DNA from 3 places in the Clostridioides sp. LIBA-6822 genome. Region 3 is predicted to be linked to each of the others. Evidence: riboswitches for the same ligand, from Rfam matches in the RefSeq annotation. Region 3 holds a riboswitch; each other region holds the start of a gene.
What was found. Region 3 has a riboswitch for cyclic di-GMP ahead of ACTG48_RS07535 (cold-shock protein). Riboswitches for the same ligand answer to the same signal wherever they lie in the genome.
Positions count from the first base shown of each region.

Region 1 (4,302 bases), 1.8 Mb from region 3:
AAGATGAGCAGACACTAACTTGTATCTTAGTCGCGTTTATTGGTTCTTTTAATCTAACCATTACGTATTTATTATTATTTACAGGGTCTGTCTTTGTTTCAAAAGGTACATCGCCTAAATTATGTAATTGACCATTTTCATCCCAATAGCGTATCTCAAAGTCGTTTATTGTCTTATCAGAAACATCAAATCTAGGTGTAGCCATAAAAGTATCCATAGTATATGCTTTATCAAAGGTTATGACTGGCCCTCTATTTGTTCCCTCAGCAGCATTGTATTCTGAGAAAGTCCAATGTGTTGTAAAGTCTCCATCTACTATATTAAATTTATCAAATGGATTTTTATCACTATATTCACTTGCATCATATTTAGCTGGATAAGTGACATCAACTATATGATTAGTTGGTATTCCAAATCCAGCATCAGATTTAGGAGTATTAATCAATCTGTAGTTAGGCGTTGTTGGTGCATCTACACTTTCAGTTGTGCCTAGATATATCTTAGACATTCCACTAGTTCCCAAGTGGTTAGTAGCTGTCATTCTAACTTCATATGTTGTATTATCCTTAAGCCCTTCTATTTTTGAACTTGTTCCACGAATAAGCTTATCATTGTATTTTATCCAAGAGCCATTAGAACCTTTTTCTCTGTAATATAAATCAAAATCTTTAGCTTGTTTATGATTTTTCCAACTTACATCAAGAGCTTTAAATCTTCCTTTAATGCTTATGCCTTCTGGTGGCTCTGGTTTTGTATCTGGAACAACTTGAAATTCTAATATACTATCTGGACTAAATTGTATTGGCTTATAGTTTGAGTCTACATTTTCTGGTACTCCATCTAAATTCTCTGATGTTGCATCTTTGTATCCACTAGACCAATCTCCATTTAAAGATTGTATGCTAACTCTATATAATCCATATGCTTCTATATCTCTAACTTCTATAGTATTTTTGCTAGTTTGTAATTTTTTAGTTGATAATACTTTACCTTTACTATCAATCGTATCTAATATAAGTTCATATGCAGATACATTTACTTCATTGTTCCAATAAAAAGATACCTTTTCATTTCCAACAGCAGTACTAGTTGCTATTTTATTAATTTTTGGTATATTCATTTCTGGCTTTGGTATTTCTTTATAAACATTATTTAAAAACTCAACTTTAGATATTTCTGCAAGATTTCTATCATTAGCAGTTGTAGCTGTTATTTTTATAGTTATCTTTTTCACTGCTACTTGTTTGCCAAGATTTATCACTATATCGCTATTTTGAACATCTGCATATGTTTCTAAAGCTGACCTACTATATGTAGATGTCGTAGAGTTATCATCTTTACTAATATTATTATCTTCTTTTGGTGTATCTTTGTCTAAATCAGATTTATCAGTTGATGAACTTTCTTTATCATTGTTTTCTTGTTCATTTGTATTAGAATTTGATTCTTCTTTATCATTTTTTTCTTCTTGAGTATTATCTGAGTTATTATCAGATTGCTCTGTATTTTCTTCTTTATTATTTACTTCTTCTTGCTGTTCCTCTTTTAAAGTTTTTACATACTCTTTATTTTCATAAGGAATCTCTTGAACATTACCATCTTTATCTGTAATCTCAACTATTCCTTTTGCTGGAGCACTCCCTTCAGGAGCTTTAATATTTATGACTTCCATATCAAGAGCTTCTGATAAAGCTATATCCATCACTGCCGGTTTTTCTTCTGATATTTTATCATCTTTATTTGCTGGAGATATTGTAACTCCATTGTTTTCTCCACTAAACAAATCTTCTACAGTACCCTGAATATTTGTATCACTATTTTCTTCTAATGTTACTTTACTTGTATCTACTATAGGATTGGTCGGTACTATACTTTCTAGACTATTTGCATTTTCATTTTGCCCTAGATTTTTATGTACATAGTCTAAGTCAGCAATATCTACCTTCCCATCTCTATTTAAATCATATTCTTTTTTATTTGAATCTATGTTTTCTAAAACTTCATTATAATCATTTTTATCTACTTTTCCGTCTCCATTTACATCACCCATTAAAAATAGTTCATAGTTCAAAGGTTTATTTTTATTATCTACACTTGCTCTATTACTTAATAAAACCCTTTGAGAATAACTTGATATATCAATATCTTTAACTTCTTTATTCTTAAATCCACTTCCAGAGACTTCTACCTTGTATTTTCCAACAGGTAAATTGCTGAACATAATATTGTAATATGATATATTTTCATCTTTTTCTTTTATTTCACTTCTATTTGCAGATAATTTTTTGATAGTATATTCTATAGTATCTGTTCCTATATTTATACTTCCTGAATTTTTACCTCCAAGTTTTATTATCCCACTATTATTACTACCATCTTTTAATTGTAGCTGTATATCAGTTATACTTTCTGATTCATTATTTTTGATTGGAAGTGAAAAATTTAAATCCACTTCTAGATTCCCCTTTAGCTTTTCTGTAACTGATTTTTCAACTGCCCTTAGTTTCCCCTCTAATATAGGCTCTGCAAAAACATTCAATGGTGCACTACACATGGACACTGCTAGTACACAAGATATTGCCTTTTTCATGAAATAACAATCCTCCCTCAATAAATCTTTAATTTTCCATGAATTTAAATGCTATAGTTTCAGACAATAAAAAAAGACACTCAAAGAGAATCTTTATTATAAATAAAAAGAACTTGCTCTTTTTAGCAACTGGCTGATATGGCTTTATAAGCTTTAATCCCTATAGTTTTGCGTCATTAGATTTCCCTAATTTTGCCATTTAATTTTCAATGCTTTTATACCCATTTTATACTATATTTAAACTTTTTAATACAATTTTTTTATGTTAAAATACAAAAAAAGAATATTTATATTATTATGTTAATATAAATATTCTTTATCATTATAAATACATTACTTATATGTTATTTTCTAATTATTATCTTATTACATATTTCCAGCGCTTATCTATATATTATTATCAAAGTATTTAAATCTCTATAAACACCTATTCTTTATATCTTCCATAAAACTCATGTGTTGCATATATAGTCTTATCACCTGTCATAGTTAATCCAAATCCCATTATTTCATATCCCTTATGTAACATATTTGTACCTTCCTCAGGATTTGTCTTCCACTCATTAAAAATAAAGTTTCCTATATCATCTGCATCTCTATTCGTATATACAGGCTTATCTGGGATTTTATACTTAATTATGTTTTCCCCTTGAACAGAAATGTATCCAGGCTTAATCTCACTCCAATCTAGATACTTCAAAAAAGTAGAATACGAATTTTTACCATTTATAGTGTGAGATAAAGTCTTTTTATTTGCCATTAAATTAGACCAGTCATTTGCTAGACCTTCTAATCTACTTGCTACAGATAACTCTCTTACTCCATTCTCTTTTCTGTATTGTTTTGTAAGAGCATATATTTTTCCCTTTATCCTATCCTTAAATACTTTATCATTTGGATTATAGTACAATCCTTGTTGGTTTGGTGAAGTTTGATTTATACATTGCTTGATGACATTTTGATTTATTCCTCCTAGTACAGTCAATTTATCTGCACCACTTAAAATACTCTTGTTGCTACCATTTTCAACTAAAACTACAGGAGCATTTTTTGCTATTGTAGAAGCTGCCAATGCATCAGTTAGTTGCATACCTTTACTTAAATAAAATTCTTTACTGTTTTTATAGAATTCTTGTATAACTCTCTTATTGGTATCAAATCTATCTGTCCCACCCAATCTAACAGAATTTGTACTCTTAACCAGTTCATCACTTATTATCTCACTAGAACCAAGTGCATAACTTTTTAGACCTGTTGTATCAAATCCTACACTGTTTCCATCTGTAAGTATTATAGGTACTCCATCTCTTGCTGCTACTGGTGATGCACTTATTGCATCTGCTTCTCCTGTAATTCCATTAGCTATAATTACTTTATCTATTGGTTTGATTTCTTTGATTTTTTCAGCTATTTTTATGCTTGTATCAAATCTATTCTCACCAAATATTCTTTGTACAACCTTCTTTTTAGATAGTAACTGATTTTCAACATTTTTACTTATTGTCGATTCTGAACCTATTATATATATAGTATTTGCTTTGTTTAATCTTTCCATAGTAGTATTTGGGATTTGATTTTGTTTTGTCATTAAAATAGGTGCGTTTAATGCTCCTGCTAAACCACTTGCACTCAAGCCATCTGACAAGCTATTATCCGAATTGATTAGTATTGCTGTATTGTAGTTTTGTTTGTCTGCTATTTTTGCTGCTGTC
Region 1 is NZ_CP196995.1:3,332,771-3,337,072, forward strand. Features, by position in the region: gene ACTG48_RS15930 (M60 family metallopeptidase) at 1-2,590, opposite strand, end outside; cyclic di-GMP riboswitch class I at 2,712-2,797, opposite strand; gene ACTG48_RS15935 (cell wall-binding protein Cwp9) at 3,018-4,302, opposite strand, start outside.
Region 1: it holds a riboswitch for cyclic di-GMP, as region 3 does, so the genes downstream of both, ACTG48_RS15930 (M60 family metallopeptidase) here and ACTG48_RS07535 (cold-shock protein) in region 3, are expected to answer to the same signal.

Region 2 (4,302 bases), 1.8 Mb from region 3:
TATACCAGAAGATACTATAATAGCAAACTGTCTACAGAAGTGGCTTATCTGGTCAGCTCCTAAGTCTTTTTTTCTCTTTCTATTAAAGACGCTTATGTTTTTACTTTTGCTCTCTTTAATTTCGAGAACTCTAAGATTTCTTTTTCTAAGTAGACTTCTAGCTTCATTAAAATCATTGGCTTCAATTACATCAGTTTGTTTTTTTCCATCCTCTTTTATTACTGTATACTTAAAACTTTTCATAATATCATCCTTTAATCAGTCATCAAAATTATTCTAATCATTTCTTCTACTGTTGTCTTTCCATTTAAAACCTTTTTAACTATATCCTCTTTTAGACTAATCATACCTTGTTTTCTAGCTACCTTTAAAATTTCTCTTTGATTGGCAGATGAATCTATTAACTCTTTTATTTCTGGTGTAATTTCAAGCATTTCAAATATACCTAGACGCCCCTTATATCCTGTATTATTGCATCTTTCACAGCCTTCTCCTTTATAAATAGTTACTGATTCATTTACATCAATACCAAGAGCCTTTTTTTCTCCAATGTCTGCTTCATATGAAACCCTACAATGCTCACATATTTTTCTTGTAAGTCTTTGAGATATTACCCCTAAAACGGATGATGTTATCAAGAAACTTTCTACATCCATATCTAAAAGACGTGAAATTGCTCCAACTGCTGTATTTGCATGTAGTGTACTTAAAACTAAATGTCCTGTAAGAGAAGCTCTAATTGCTATTTCTGCAGTTTCAGTATCTCTTATCTCCCCAACCATTATTATATCTGGGTCTTGACGCATAAAAGCTCTAAGTCCACTGGCAAAGGTAAGACCTGCTTTTTCATTTATTTGAGATTGATTTACACCAGGTAATTCATACTCTATAGGGTCTTCTATTGTTAGGAGGTTCCTATTTTCTGTATTTAATTGATTTAACATTGAATATAGTGTAGTTGTCTTTCCACTTCCAGTAGGTCCAACCACCAATATAAGTCCATAAGGAGTGTTTATCAACTCGTCATATATCTTAGAGCCATGTTCATCTATTCCTAGTACTTCTTTACTAACCATAAAATTACTTTTATCAAGAACCCTCATGGCTATCTTTTCATCCCTATTAGTTGGCATTGTAGAAACCCTAAAATCTATAGGTTTGTTATCCACTTTTAAATAGATTCTGCCATCTTGTGGGATTCTCTTTTCAGATATATTTATATCTGACATTATTTTGATACGACTTACTACTGCTTTGTATGGCGCTGAGTTCATTCTCATATATTCCCTTAGCATTCCATCTATCCTAAATCTAACACGCATGTAATTTTCACTTTGTTCTATATGTATATCACTTGCTTCCATTCTAACAGCATTTTCTAGTATGTTGTTTACTAATCTTACTATTGGAGCTGCATTTACATCTTCTTCAAGTATTACTGTTTCTCTTACTCCACCAGTTCTGTTTTTGTTGTACTCAGTCATAGCTTTATTTATTTCTGAATGTGCATAAGCATGACCTATTGCTTTGTTTATATCTTCTGCACTCGATATAAATATCTCTACATCTTTACCTGACATACGTCTTACATCTTGAACTGCTTCTCTATCTTGTGGGTCTGACATGGCTAGACATATCTTGTCTCCATCGATTTTGAATGGAAATACAGCATATCTTTTACATATATTTTCTGGAACCATCTTTGTAGCTAATGTGTCTATTTCTGTTCCTTCTAAAAATACACTTTCTATATCCAAAAGTTCTTTTAATACACTTATTAATAAGTTACTATCTATAAGACCTTCTTGTACTAGAAATTCTCCTAGTCTTTTTCCACTGTTTTTTTGTTCTGATAATGCCCATTTAAGCTGGTCTTCTGTTATGTATCCTTTTTCAACCAGTTTGTCTCCTATTCTAACTTTTTTAGCCACAGATTTCACTCCTTTACTATCTCAATTATATCATCATTTGTGATTGGATATTAAAGAAAATAGTATAAAAGACAGGAAGATTTTCTTCCTGTCTTTTTTATCATATTTTTCATTGAATTTATAATATTTCTTGTAAAAATATTACTTTAATTATTTGTTGAATCCATTTCAGCATTATCTATAAGTACTATATATAGAGTCCCATCTTTTAATGTTGAATTTTTTTGTAACTCAGTTTTTAGTGTATTCTCTGTGTATATCTTCTTTGGTCCTATATCACTTAATAATTTCTCTATTTGTGCTTTTGTTAATGTAACTCCATCAGCAGCAGTACCATCACCTATCTTTAATGCTAATTTATTATTAACTAAAAGTAATTTATATCCTCCTCCTATGTCTGCTTTGTCTGGAAGAGTATCCATGTAAGTCTCTAATGCATCTAATTCACCACTAGGTGGCATTGTGTTCTTATCTGAATAATAAGATAATGCTGCACTTTTAACTGAACTATAATCAGACTCAACACTTGCTACCTTAGCCTTATTTATATTACTAAATAAAGCTGGAACTGCTACTACTGCTAATATACCTATAATTGCAATTACTACCAATAATTCCACTAAAGTGAAACCTTTTTTATTCTTTCTTAACTTCATTTTTATTCCCCCTCAAATTTTTTAATTAATACTTCCTTATAATATATCTGGTTAAAAATCTAAGTAAAATTATTTACACGTACTAACCAGATTTATTTCTAGCATATAACCATTTTAAAACAAAAAATGCTATGAAAATAAAAGTATCCATAAATAAATACAATTCCATAGCCGGTTGCACCACTAACTCCATATGTTCTAAGGCGCCCAAATCACAGAACATATATCAACGTTTCTATTTTTATTAAATTCAGGGTAATGCATAATTATATATACATATCCACTTATATTATATAATAGTTACCAAATTTTATCAACTAAGTTTATATTATTTATATATACCAATTTTTTACATATTAAAACACAGTTCATACAAATAATTATACTATACAAAAAAAGAAACATCTCCCTACAATTATCATATATCGTAAGGAGATATTTATAAATTATCATTTAGTTTTATCATTGTCATTTCCATCCTTTGCTAATATTTATTTGAAAGCTAGAAGCTATTACAATATAGTATTTTATTAAAATCATCTATTATAAACATTCTATCTCTTTTAATTATGATTCAGCCACAATCACTATATAAATGAAACTCTTCATTTACAGATATGCTCATTGTGCAAAATTACTTTCTTTACAGTAACTTTATATAATCCAGAACCCTCTCACAAACATCAAAGATATAGAATAGATACTATTTTCAATTCTTATAAATAAACTTTCAATAGACTTTTATATTCCTTCTAGATTGTGACTGAATCATTTAAGTATTAGGGGTTCATCTTCTGACCTTCCCATTGGAAACACCTCTTTCTTTGTTTATATTTACATAATACTACATAATCTGAAATTTTTCAATACTTTTTCCAAATATTTTTTATATTCATAATATTCATATTTTTATGTGCTTTTCCAGATTTCTTTTACGTATCTATACATAAATTTTAAACCATAATATTTTTCTAAAATCACATACACTCTTATAATAAATAAAAAACAGCTATATAAATTAAAATATCAAAAAAGAGCTGTTCAAAAGTTTTACATCCTTTTAAACAACTCTTATAAATCTAATAAATTAGAATAATTTACTTACTGATTCGTTAGAGAATATCATTCTTATAGCATCTCCAAATAAAGGAGCTACAGTTTTTATCTTTATCTTATCTATTCTTTTTTCTTCAGGAAGTTGTATAGTATCAAGAACTATTAACTCACTTATCTCTGAATTAGAAATTCTCTCAATAGCTGGTCCTGATAATACACCATGAGTACAACAAGCATAAACATCTTTTGCACCAAACTCTTTAAGTGCATTTGCCGCATTAACTATTGTTCCAGCTGTATCTATCATATCATCTAATAGTATAACATTTTTACCTTTAACATCACCTATTAAGTTCATAACTTCACATACGTTAGCTTTTGGTCTTCTCTTATCTATTATAGCTATTGGCACTTCTCCATTTAAAGAATTAGCAAATTTTCTTGATCTAGTAACACTTCCTAAGTCAGGAGATACTACTACTAAATCTTCTATTTTCTTTTCATTGAAATAATCTGCTAATATTGTTCCACCTAATAAGTGGTCTAGTGGTATATCAAAGTATCCTTGTATTTGAGCTGCATGTAAATCCATTGTTAATACTCTGTCTGCTCCAGCAGCAGTTATTAAGTTTGCAACTAATTTAGCAGTGATTGGATCT
Region 2 is NZ_CP196995.1:4,148,103-4,152,404, forward strand. Features, by position in the region: gene ACTG48_RS19690 (type II secretion system F family protein) at 1-243, opposite strand, end outside; gene ACTG48_RS19695 (GspE/PulE family protein) at 255-1,931, opposite strand; gene ACTG48_RS19700 (type II secretion system protein) at 2,078-2,587, opposite strand; cyclic di-GMP riboswitch class II at 2,748-2,833, opposite strand; gene ACTG48_RS19705 (ribose-phosphate diphosphokinase) at 3,675-4,302, opposite strand, start outside.
Region 2: it holds a riboswitch for cyclic di-GMP, as region 3 does, so the genes downstream of both, ACTG48_RS19700 (type II secretion system protein) here and ACTG48_RS07535 (cold-shock protein) in region 3, are expected to answer to the same signal.

Region 3 (4,302 bases):
TGATATATCATTGAAATCTAGCTATTTAGTTACAAGTACTTGAATTTCGGTTATAAATTGTAGTATTTTCTTTGTCTTTATTTATATTTATTTTGAAACCATTAAAATATCAGACATTAAATCAATGTTTTTATTTTATCTTATATTTTTATTTATAGTTAATTTTATATAATAAGTTGGGCGGCAAATAGGTGGCAAAAAATTGCTACTCCATTTTTTTATTAAATAATACTATATTTTTTATTAATCATCTTTTTCCAAACTCTTAAAATATTCTTCTAACTCATTTAATTTTTTTCATCTACTTTCTCATCATTTTTATGTAATGCTGAAATCAAACTTCTAATTGAATTTTTATGTATATTTTTTATGAATTCTCTTGTTTCAAATCTCTGATATTGTTTTTCTTTTACTAGTACATTATAGTGAGTACGTTTATCTATTTTCCCTGTTTCTAAAAACTCTCTTCTTTGCAATCTTTTTAATACTGTAAATGTAGTCGTGTCTTTCCATTTATATTTTTGTTCCATGGCTTCAACAATTTCTCTTGATGTCAATATTCTATATGATTCCCAAATATATCTCATAACTTTTAATTCCGCTTCTGGTAATTTACTAATTTTCACGTTATATATACCCTCTTGTCGATTCATATATAAATAAAATTCTATCTTAATAAAGTTTTCCAAACAAGATAATTAAGGTAAATAATACCACCCAATTTTCACCATATCATTCTTTTAAGTTACTGTAATACTCTTCTAGTGAATCTAACTTATCTTTGCTTATAGATTTATGTGTGGTAGTAAGAAAACGCATTATTTTTCTACTTTTACTAGATTTTAGTACCTTTTTCTTAAAAGCGTAATATTCTTCGTTATCTATTGTTATTTTATAATGAGATTGAAATTTTATAATATCTCTAGCCAAATAACCTTTATCAACCAATCTTTTTAATAGTGTTTTTATTGTACTTTTATGCCATCCATACCTCTGTTTTATATATTTTACAATTTCTTTTTTAGATATTATAGAATCTTTTTTCCATAAATACTCCATTAATATTAGTTCTGCTCTTAATAATTTTTCTATTAACATTTCTTCTTCCATCTTGTGTCGCTCCCTCATTCAGTCTAACTTAAACTAATGATAGGAGCTTTTTAACACAAAAACTACAGGTAAAATTTGCCATATATTCTACTTATTTAGTTTGTTTTTATATATAAAAAATATTATTCATATCTATAAACTTATTCAATTTTCAAACACATATGTTGAATAATAACTAATTGCATTGTATTATTAAATTGTAGAATAAAACTAAATTGGCAAAACTAGAGGAATTTAGTGGCATAAAGCCTATAGGAACTAAAATTTATAAAATTCTTATAAATTATGTCAGCCAGTTGCCAAAAAAATATTGTTCTTTTTGTTTTTATGAAAGTTTTTTAGGGGGATAATAATTCATATGTTTAGACATAAAATGTATAAGTGTACACATATGTTGACTGCTTATATTGATAGTTCATATGATTATTGTAATTTTTTAAATACACAGTTAAATGATTTTATACTAGAGTACGGATAAAATGTAGTAGAGTATTGTTTTCATCAAGTTATGATATTGGTGAGTAAGTATAATTAAATAGATTTTGTTTTCTAGAGAACCCTTTTTAGTTTTATCTACATTTCTATTAATCTATAGCAATATAAAACGCTCAAATATATTTTTAATATTAAGAATAACCAAAAATGTTAACTAAAAAATATAATTAAGTAGACATTTCTATTAATCTATGATACAATAGTATTTGTGGTAATACACAATTAAATCAAGTATATCTTGATACAGGTTAATAGGAGTATTTTTAATGAATAATGGAATAGTAAAATGGTTTAACAATGAAAAAGGATTTGGTTTTATAACAGTAGAAGGTGGAGAGGATGTATTTGCTCATTTCTCAGCTATACAAACTTCAGGATTTAAATCACTAGAAGAAGGTCAAAAAGTAAGCTTTGATATAGTTAAAGGTGCTAGAGGTCATCAGGCAGAAAATATAACTATATTATAATATATAGATTTTTCGGGAAAGACTCTTTTAGAGTCTTTTTTTATTGCTAGTATATATGAGATAATTATTGATGAAGTAAATAATGTTGTTTGGATAAATGAAAAAAACACTCCTCGACATGAGAATGCTTAGTTACAGAAATAGAAGTGTACTACCAATACACTTCTATTTTTTTATTATATCATATATTTTGGTCTATGAAAAAGACCCCTTTAAATCGTTTTTAAGATATGATAAGTCATGTCCCTGATAGTTTTTATACATTAATGTATTTCAAAAAAATAAGCACTCATAATAAAAAGAGTGCTTAGTGTATGTTAATGTATATATCTAATACAATTATAACACGTCTTATGTTTTAGTATGATAATTTTCGTTCGCTTTATTATTACAACTTTTACTATACTTTTAGATAACCTGTTAATATTTGTAATATTTTAGATACTCTTTATACTTGTGTTACTGATATACTTTGATTAAGAAAATTAATCTAATTATAAGTTGGCGATTATATATAAAATCATATTATAAAGGAGGTCTCTACTATGAAAACTCAGAATATCTATCTTATGTTTCTTGGAATAGGAATTATAATAGCAACTACAATAATATCTTTAATTAAAGTTAAGATTGGTTTTTATAGTGAAAAATATTTTAATAAATTAGAATCAATATATGGAGATATAGATAGAAAAAGAACCATTAAACTGGAAGTTCTTTATCGCTATGCAATGAGCCTTGAATACATAGCAATAGGCTTATTTACAAGAAGATTAGACATTACAATAATAGCAATGATATTAGCAGCTATTATAACAACAACCTTATATTATTTAATTAGAAAGAGGTATATAACTGTATAAACTATTTATAAAATACTAATAGAATTGATAATCAAAAGAAGGTAATAGGATTACCCTATCATCTTCTTTTGATTTATCTAATGTTGTATGATTTCATACTGTTTTTGTCAACCAATATAATTAAATAGTTATGAGAAAATACTATAAAAAATTATTATAACGTTTAACAATCTCCATAATATTCAGCAAAATATAAAGGACTTTTCTTAGTGACCTTATAATTTCTCAAGTATGATTCTGTAGCTTTCTCAATTGGAGGTTTAGTTAATGTATAACATTTTGCATTTTCTTTTGACAACTTTTCTTTGTCTATTTTGTTATGAAACTCATCATCAACTATTCCTGTAGTAATAGCTTCTTTGAAATATCCATTAAAAAATACATGAGTCTTTAGTGCTAGTGCAGGCGTTGAATGTAATATTAGAAACATTGCAATAATAGATAATGCTGTTGTTAATACTAACTTTATCCTCTTCATAATTAATCTCCTCACATTAATAATATATCTCCAACTTATTATATAAGTTAACATATACCAATATTTTTTAGACACAAGTATGGTAGTAACTAGAGTTAATTGCTACCTTCTAGTCTATTTCAAATAGTCTTTTAGATAGAATATTTCTTCGCTTTGATAATTCCATATATTTTTCCATGATATTACATATTTGAAATTTCCAATTATATCTTTTAATTCTTTATCATTAGCGCTTTCTAAGTATACTTCAAGGGTTTCAGTATGTTTTTTATTATATGTTACAATACTATCTCCCAACATCCTAACTTTTTCATTATCCCTCAGAAAATCGTAAAAACCATCTGAATTAAATTTTATATCTTTTATTAATATGTTTGGTGATTTAACTTTAACTTGAATATCAACATGTTTTAAACGCTTAATATCTACATTTATTGGTAAACCCTGTTCTTCTTTTTTTATTCTCTTATAATCCTCAGTAGTGATACCATTTATTTTAGCTGAAAAATTTATTGTAGGCTTTATAAATGTTGTAAGATATATACACAACATTAAGCATATTCCTACTAAAATATATCGTATTTTATATTTCATAGTATCATCTCCTTTGTTAGAATCTTTCTACATACAACTTATATCTATATTATAACTTATTTATTAAGATTTTTACTATAATATAAGTATTAAATCTATGTCTAGCTTTTACAAACGCTCTAGCTCTATCCATCGTTGACCACACATCATCAGAATAAATATATGTGAATTTTTCTCATGTAGTCTTGCTCTATTTTCATCTAAAAATCGTTCGACAAATTGCTGATATAAGTTCTTAAATATGCTATAAATTAAAGTATATTGTATATGAATTTATGGAGGATTTTATGAACTT
Region 3 is NZ_CP196995.1:1,564,235-1,568,536, reverse strand. Features, by position in the region: partial or broken gene ACTG48_RS07545 (BlaI/MecI/CopY family transcriptional regulator) at 244-626, opposite strand; gene ACTG48_RS07540 (BlaI/MecI/CopY family transcriptional regulator) at 733-1,110, opposite strand; cyclic di-GMP riboswitch class I at 1,318-1,414, shown strand; gene ACTG48_RS07535 (cold-shock protein) at 1,872-2,072, shown strand; gene ACTG48_RS07530 (hypothetical protein) at 2,618-2,935, shown strand; gene ACTG48_RS07525 (hypothetical protein) at 3,099-3,413, opposite strand; gene ACTG48_RS07520 (hypothetical protein) at 3,528-4,007, opposite strand; gene ACTG48_RS07515 (hypothetical protein) at 4,295-4,302, shown strand, end outside.